DNA from 2 places in the Pseudoxanthomonas sp. LjRoot125 genome. Region 1 is predicted to be linked to the other one. Evidence: predicted binding sites of a transcription regulator. Region 1 holds the regulator's gene; the other holds the start of a gene.
The links. The regulator HrcA, encoded in region 1, represses chaperone genes, less so after heat shock. The targets are predictions, from matches to a motif close to TTNGCACTCNNNNNNNNNGAGTGCNAA.
Positions count from the first base shown of each region.

Region 2: a site for HrcA is predicted at 1,770-1,796, ahead of ACSION_RS03880 (co-chaperone GroES). Genes of this name have one in related genera too.

Region 1 is NZ_CAXUOY020000001.1:2,547,416-2,551,624, reverse strand. It holds gene recN (DNA repair protein RecN) at 1-1,493, opposite strand, end outside; gene hrcA (heat-inducible transcriptional repressor HrcA) at 1,620-2,669, shown strand; gene grpE (nucleotide exchange factor GrpE) at 2,711-3,232, shown strand; gene dnaK (molecular chaperone DnaK) at 3,343-4,209, shown strand, end outside.
Region 2 is NZ_CAXUOY020000001.1:875,005-879,213, forward strand. It holds gene ACSION_RS03870 (protein-disulfide reductase DsbD family protein) at 1-1,302, opposite strand, end outside; gene cutA (divalent-cation tolerance protein CutA) at 1,307-1,639, opposite strand; gene ACSION_RS03880 (co-chaperone GroES) at 1,844-2,137, shown strand; gene groL (chaperonin GroEL) at 2,242-3,882, shown strand; gene ACSION_RS03890 (TonB-dependent receptor) at 4,096-4,209, shown strand, end outside.

The sequences.
Region 1 (4,209 bases):
TGCGCGGCGACCTGGGGCAGGTGGGTCACGCACAGGACCTGCCGCTGCGCACCGAGCGCGCGCAGCTTCTGGCCCACGATCTCGGCGACGGCGCCGCCGATGCCGGTATCGACTTCGTCGAAGACCATCGTCGGCACCGCGTCCAGACCCAGCGCCGCGACTTCGATGGCGAGCGAGATGCGGGCCAGTTCGCCGCCTGAAGCGACCTTGCGCAGCGGACGCGGCGGCTGGCCGGCGTTCGCCGATACCAGGAATTCGGTGCGCTCGGCGCCTGACGGGTCGGGCCGTTCGCCGTCATGCGGTTCCAGCGCCACTTCGAAGCGCCCACCGCCCATGCCGAGTTCGGCAATCAGGGCGGTGGTGGTGTCGCCGAGCGCCTTGGCGGCGCGGTGCCGCGTCCGGCTGAGTGCATCGGCGGTGGTGCGCCACTGCGCGCGCGCGGCTTCTATTTCGTCGTTGAGTTTAATCAGGCGCTCGCCGGCGCCACGCAGGGATTCCAGTTCCGCGGCCAGCCGATCGTGCTGCTCCTGCAGGCCGTCCAGTGGGACCCGATGCTTGCGGGCGAGATCGTGGACGCGCGCCAGGCGGCGCTCGAGCTCGTCGAGCTGGCTGGGATCGACGTCCAGGTCATCGCGCACCTGGCCGAGGAGCGCCAGGGCTTCTTCGATCTGGATCGTTGCGCTTTCCAGCAGGTTGTCGACACCCCGCAGCCGTGGTTCGTGTTCGACCTGGCGGGCCAGGTCCGCGCGGGTGTGCTGCAACTGGCGCGAGAACGACGGGCCGTCGTCGCCCGACAGGCCGACCAGTGCGGCGTCGCACGCCGCGATCAGGCCGGCCGCATGGGCCTGGCGGCGATGGCCGGCGACCAGGGCTTCGAGTGCGGCGGGCGCCAGGTCTTCGCGCTGGAGTTCAGCGAGCTGGTGCTCCAGATAGTTGATGCGGTCCGAGACGTCGCCCTGGCCCGACAGCTGCTCGCGTTCGCCCAGCAGCGCATTCCAGTGGCGCGCGGCATCGCGGACGGCGCGCGCCTCGGCCTGGTTGCCTGCATAAGCGTCGAGCAGTTCCAACTGGCTGTGGCGGGCCAGCAGCGCCTGGTGCTCGTGCTGGCCATGGATTTCGACCAGGCGGCCGGCCAGGTCGGTCAACTGGGACAGCGTGACGCTGCGGCCGTTGATCCAGGCGCGGGAGCCGCCGTCGGCGCGGATGACGCGGCGCAATTGGCATTGGCCGTCGTCGTCCAGCTCATGGTCGGACAGCCAAGCGAGGGCAGGCGATCCGGCCACGGGCTGGAACTCGGCGGAAAGCTCGGCGCGTTCGGCGCCATGGCGGACCACGCCGCTGTCGGCGCGCAACCCGGACAGGAAGCCCAGCGCGTCCACCAGCAGGGACTTGCCTGCGCCGGTTTCACCCGAAATGACGGTCATGCCCTCTCCGAACTCGAGTTCGGCAGCGCGGACGACGGCGAAATCCTTGATCGCGAGATGGGTCAGCATGGCGATAGTGTAGGGCCGGGCGATGGCGGTTCGAAGGCGCGCGATGCTCACCCTCGGGCGTCGCACCGGCCGAGACGGGAACCAAGGTGCTTGCGGGCGCCTCCGCGTTGGCGCTATCTATGCGGCATGTCGTCGACGTCGCCCCCGCTGGACCCACGCGCCCGCCATCTGTTGCGCACGCTGATTTCGCGCTACATCCGCGACGGTGAGCCGGTGGGGTCGCAGACACTGGCCCGGCACGCGGGCCTGGAGGTCAGCCCGGCCACGATCCGCAACATCCTGGCCGAGCTCGAGGAAGTCGGGCTGCTGAGCTCGCCGCACACCTCGGCCGGCCGCATTCCCACCGCGCAGGGCTATCGGGTGTTCGTCGACAGCCTGGTGCAGGTGAAGTCGTTGGGCGAGGGCGAGGTGGCGCGATTGCGCTCCGAGTTGCCCAGTGGCGCCGGCACGCAGGCCCTGCTAGGCAATGCGTCCGAGCTGTTGTCGGCGATGACCCATTTCGTCGGGGTGGTCAGTGTGCCCCGGCGCGAACAGTTCGCCTTCCGCTACATCGACTTCGTGCCGTTGGATGGCAAGCGGGTGATGGCGATCCTGGTCTTCGCCGACAACGATGTGCAGAACCGGGTCATCGAAACGCGCAGATCCTATGAACGTTCCGAGCTCGAGCGCGTCTCCAACTACCTGAACATCCATTTCGCCGGCCGGCCGCTGGCGGACATCCGCGCCACCTTGCTGCGCGACCTGCGCAGCGCCCAGACCGAGATGGAAGGGCTGCTGGCCGAATCCATCGAGCTGGCCGAACAGGCGCTGGCCCCCCCGAACGACGACGTCGTCCTGGCAGGGCAGACCCGCCTGATGGGCGTGCAGGAGCTGTCCGACCTGGAGCGCCTGCGCGACCTGTTCGAGGCCTTCGCCCGCAAGCGCGAGATCCTGCAGCTGCTGGAGCGGACGATCCATGCGCCGGGCGTGCGCATCTTCATCGGTGAAGACACCGGCCTGGCCCCGCACGACGGCGTCTCGGTGGTGACGGCACCCTACATGGCGGGTGGCCAGGTGCTGGGCGTGCTGGGAGTGATCGGGCCCACGCGGATGGCCTATGACCGGGTGATTCCCGTGGTGCAGGCTGCGGCCGATGTGCTCGGGGCAGCCTTGAATCCGGAAACGCCGGCCCCATAGGTTCCCGGTTGGGCGGCTGGACCTGCCGCCAGGGAACCGAAATGAACGAACCGCACGATCACGACACCTCGCCGGGCGACGCGCCCGAGTCCCCCGATACCGACGCCGCCCTGCTGGCCGAGCTGGAAACGCTGCGCAACGAGCTGGACCAGCTGCGCGCCACCACGCTGCTGGAGCGCGCCGACCTGGAGAACCAGCGCAAGCGCGTGGCCCGCGACATCGAGCAGGCCCGCAAGTTCGCCAACGAGCGCCTGCTGGGCGACCTGCTGCCCGTGTTCGACAGCCTGGACGCCGGCCTGGCCGCGGCAGGCGCCGAACCGAATCCGCTCAAGGATGGCCTCGAACTGACCTTCAAGCAGTTGTTGAAGGTGGCGGGCGACAACGGTCTGGCCTTGCTGGACCCCACCGGCGAAGCCTTCAACCCCGAACACCACCAGGCCATCAGCCAGGCCGACGCCCCCGGCGCGGCGCCAGGCAGCGTCGTGCAGGTGTTCCAGAAGGGCTACGTGCTCAACGGCCGCCTGCTGCGCCCGGCCCTCGTGGTCGTGGCCAAGCACGACTGAACGACCTCGCGACGGCGCTTGAACCGCGCCATCGCACCCCTATATCGGGACCATCCACCCGGCTGATCGCCGGGTACAACATCAGCATTCGCTAGGGAGCGACATCCATCATGGGCAAGATCATCGGCATCGACCTGGGCACGACGAACTCGTGCGTGGCGATCATGGACGGCGGCAAGGCCCGCGTCATCGAAAACTCGGAAGGCGACCGCACCACGCCCTCCATCGTCGCCTATACCAAGGACGGCGAAGTGCTGGTCGGCGCCTCGGCCAAGCGCCAGGCCGTCACCAACCCGAAGAACACCTTCTACGCGGTGAAGCGCCTGATCGGCCGCAAGTTCACCGATGCGGAAGTGAAGAAGGACCTCGACCTGGTCCCGTACGACATCATCGCGCACGAGAACGGCGACGCCTGGGTGCAGACCAACGACGGCAAGAAGCTGTCGGCGCAGGAAATCTCCGCGCGCATCCTGGAAAAGATGAAGAAGACGGCCGAGGCCTTCCTGGGCGAAACCGTCACCGAAGCCGTCATCACCGTGCCGGCCTACTTCAACGACAGCCAGCGCCAGGCGACCAAGGACGCGGGCAAGATCGCCGGCCTGGACGTCAAGCGCATCATCAACGAGCCCACCGCGGCCGCGCTGGCCTATGGCCTGGACAAGGGTGAAGGCGGCGCCGACCGCAAGATCGTCGTCTACGACCTGGGTGGCGGCACCTTCGACGTGTCGATCATCGAGATCGCCAATGTCGACGGCGAGAAGCAGTTCGAAGTGCTGGCGACCAATGGCGACACCTTCCTGGGTGGCGAAGACTTCGACAAGCGCGTCATCGATTACCTCGTCGAGGAATTCCAGAAGGACCAGGGCATCGACCTGCGCAAGGATCCGCTGGCCCTGCAGCGCCTGAAGGACGCCGCCGAGCGCGCCAAGATCGAGCTGTCCAGCTCGCAGCAGACCGAAGTGAACCTGCCGTACGTC
Region 2 (4,209 bases), 1.7 Mb from region 1:
CAGCGCCTGACCCGCGTAGCGCAGCGCGATCGCGATCGCGCCGACCGCGATGAAGCTGACCAGCACGCCGGCGGTGTACCAGAGCGCACGATGGCGAGCATCGTTGCCGCCGCGGCCGCTTTCGGCCAGCGATAGCGCCTTCAACGACAGGATCGGCAACACGCACGGCATCAGGTTGAGCACCAGGCCGCCCAGCAGCGCGAACGCGAAGGCGGTCAACAGCGAGATGGAGCCGTAGCCCTTGGTGTTCGCAACCACGTTCTTGGGCGGACGCGTCCGCTCGACATCAGAGGTTGCGACCGGATCTTCCTCGGTCGTCGTCTCCGCCGGCGCATCGACAGGCGTGGCCACGGGTGCCACGACGGCCGGCGCTTCGCTCACTACCGCGTCGGCGGGGGTCACCGTGCCGGCGGGGATGGCGAGCTTCACCCGACGTGTCATCGGCGGATAGCAGATGCCGTCGGTCTGGCAGCCCTGGAACGTCACCCGCAGCGTCGCGTTGAGTGCGTTGGCGCGATCGCGCTTCAGCGGCACTGGCACTTCGGCTTGGTCGAAGTACACGGTGACGTCGCCGAAATGCTCGTCGTGGTGCGCCACGCCTTTCGGCCAGCGCGGGGCCTGCAGCGAGACACCCGAGGCGCCTTCCAGCGCCATCGAGGTGCGATCGCGATACACGTAATAACCACGCGCTGGCGTGAAACGCAGCAGCAGCTGGTTGCCGTCGAAGGCGATGGCCTCGAAGGCGAAGGCCTGTTCGGCCGGCATCGGCAGGGCATCCACGCCGGCCTGCGGCTTCGGGCCCAGCAGGCTGCCACCGTTCGCGCCGGCGCCCAGCGGCACGAACGCCTCGTCCTCGGCGGGCGGCAGCGCGACCTTCAGCGTGCGCGTCTGCGGCGGATAGCAGATGCCGGCATCCGCACAGCCCTGGTACTTGATCTTCAGGCTGACGCTGTCGGTGCCGGGCGCGGGCCGGCCGGGCAGGGTGGCGACCAGTTCGCCGCGGTAGGTCTCGACATCGCCGAAGAATTCGTCGCGGTACGCCTTGCCCTTGGGCAGTTGCAGCGGCTGTGCGGCGAAGCCGGCATCGGCGTCCACCCCGGTGCGGTGGCGGTACAGGTAGTAGCCGTCGGTGATCTTCCAGCGGATCTCGATCCGGTCGCGCGCGGGCGCGGTGGCGGTCAGCACGAAGGCGTCGTCCACCGGCAGCAGGTCGTCCTGGGTGATCGCGGCCGAGGCGACGGGCGCCAGCAGCGAGGCCAGGGACAGCAGCAGGAGGGCGAGCAGGGTGCGGATCGGCGTCATCGGGTCACTCGGGTCGGGCGTCGGTGCGGGTTTCCGCGGTCACCCAGTCCAGATAGGCGGGCAGGCCGGCGGCGGTTTCGACCGCCAGGATGTCCGGCAGTTCACACGGGTGGAGTTCCGCCAGCCGGGCCATCAGGGCGTCGCGCCGGTCGGCCGGCGTCTTGGCCAGCAGCTGGACCTCGGCAGCCTGCTCCACCTGGCCCTGCCATCGGTACGTCGAGACCACGCCGGGCAGCAGGCTGACGCAGGCCGCCAGGCGCTCCTCCACCAGGGTCCGCGCCAGCCGCTGGGCGGTGTCGGCGTCCGGGCAGGTCGACAGGATCAGGAAGACAGGCATGGGCCGCTGATTATTGCAGACCCGCCCGGGCGGGCCCCTGCGACAAAGATGCGCACCCGCCCTTGAAAGCCCTGCGGCACCCCCAATATCCCCTGCATCCCGGCTTGGCCGGGTTTTTGTACCCGCGGCGTTGGCAGTCCCCTGAGGCGAGTGCTAACATCGCTGCCCCTTTCCCAGTCCAATCAATCACTTAAGAGGATTGACATGAGCAATATCAAGCCGCTGTACGACCGCCTGGTGGTCAAGCCGATCGAAGCCGAAGAAACCTCGCTCGGCGGCATCATCATTCCCGACGCCGCCAAGGAAAAGCCCACCAAGGGTGAAGTCGTCGCCGTCGGCGAAGGCAAGTTCATCGATGCCACCGGCGGCGTGCGCGCCCCGAAGGTCAAGGTCGGCGACAAGGTGATCTACGGCCAGTACTCCGGTTCGGCGTACAAGTCCGAAGGCGTCGAGTACAAGATCATCAAGGAAGACGACGTCCTCGCGATCCTCGGCTGATCGCGCGCGGCGGCCACGCGCCGCCGCCCACGTCACCGCAATCCTCTTGATGGCGGGCCTCGCGCCCGCCGCACGAACCACTCTCAATATTCCTGGAGTTGCACATGGCAGCCAAAGATATCCGTTTCGGTGAAGACGCCCGTACGCGCATGGTGCGCGGCGTGAACATCCTCGCCAATGCCGTCAAGGCCACCCTCGGCCCGAAGGGCCGCAACGTCGTGCTCGAGAAGAGCTTCGGCGCCCCGACGATCACCAAGGACGGCGTCTCCGTCGCCAAGGAAATCGAACTGGCCGACAAGTTCGAGAACATGGGCGCGCAGATGGTGAAGGAAGTCGCGTCCAAGACCTCCGACAACGCCGGTGACGGCACCACCACCGCCACCGTGCTGGCGCAGGCGTTCATTCGCGAAGGCTCCAAGGCCGTCGCCGCCGGCATGAACCCGATGGACCTGAAGCGCGGCATCGACCAGGCCGTGAAGGCCGCCGTCGAAGAGCTGAAGAAGCTCTCCAAGCCGACCGCCGACGACAAGGCGATCGCCCAGGTCGGCACGATTTCGGCCAACTCCGACAGCAACATCGGCGACATCATCGCCGAGGCCATGAAGAAGGTCGGCAAGGAAGGCGTGATCACCGTTGAAGAAGGCTCGGGCCTGGAGAACGAACTCGACGTCGTCGAGGGCATGCAGTTCGACCGCGGCTACCTGTCGCCGTACTTCATCAACAACCAGCAGTCGCAGCAGGTCGAATTCGACGACCCCTTCATCCTGATCCACGACAAGAAGGTCTCCAACGTCCGCGAACTGCTGCCGGTGCTGGAAGGCGTCGCCAAGGCCGGCAAGCCGCTGCTGATCGTGGCCGAGGAAGTGGAAGGCGAAGCCCTCGCCACGCTGGTGGTCAACACCATCCGCGGCATCGTCAAGGTCGCCGCCGTCAAGGCGCCGGGCTTCGGTGACCGTCGCAAGGCCATCCTGGAAGACATCGCCACGCTGACCAACGGCACGGTGATCTCCGAGGAAGTCGGCCTGCAGCTCGAGAAGGCCACCATCAACGACCTGGGTCGTGCGAAGAAGGTCGTTATCTCCAAGGAGAACACCACCATCATCGACGGCGCCGGCGATGCCGAGCGCATCCAGTCGCGCATCAAGCAGATCAAGGCGCAGATCGAAGAGACCTCTTCGGACTACGACCGCGAGAAGCTGCAGGAACGCGTGGCCAAGCTGGCCGGCGGCGTGGCCGTGATCAAGGTCGGTGCTTCGACCGAGATCGAGATGAAGGAAAAGAAGGCCCGCGTCGAAGACGCCCTGCACGCCACGCGTGCGGCGGTGGAAGAAGGCGTGGTCCCGGGCGGCGGCGTGGCGCTGATCCGCGCGCTGCAGACCATCGGCACCCTGAAGGGCGCCAACGAAGACCAGAACCACGGCATCCAGATCGCCCTGCGCGCCATGGAAGCCCCGCTGCGCGAAATCGTGACCAACGCCGGTGAAGAGCCGTCGGTGATCGTGAACCGCGTGAAGGACGGTTCGGGCAACTTCGGCTACAACGCCGCCAACGGCGAGTTCGGCGACATGATCGAGTTCGGCATCCTGGACCCGACCAAGGTCACGCGCTCCGCGCTGCAGAACGCCGCTTCTATCGCGGGCCTGATGATCACCACCGAAGCGATGGTGGCCGAGGCTCCGAAGAAGGACGAGCCGGCGATGCCGGCCGGCGGTGGCATGGGCGGCATGGGCGGCATGGACTTCTAAGTCCTGCTTCCCGCGTCACCGTTCCAAGAAAGGCCCCGCAGCGATGCGGGGCCTTTTTTTTCGCGATATCCGACGCGCGATATCGCAACAAGCGTCCCTGCAAAGCCTTGCGCGGGACACCTTTCCGACGGACCCGCTCCGTAGCGTACGAACTTCGGTGCTTAACGATGTTTTCACCGAATACCACGCGAACGACAGCCATCGAGGAGAGGGATTCAGATGAAACGACATGCATTGCGCGACGCGATCCGCGTCGCCCTGGTCGCGTGCGCGGCCACCGCGGCCGTGGCGCACGCTCAGGACGCGCCGACGCCTTCGAGCGCGGCG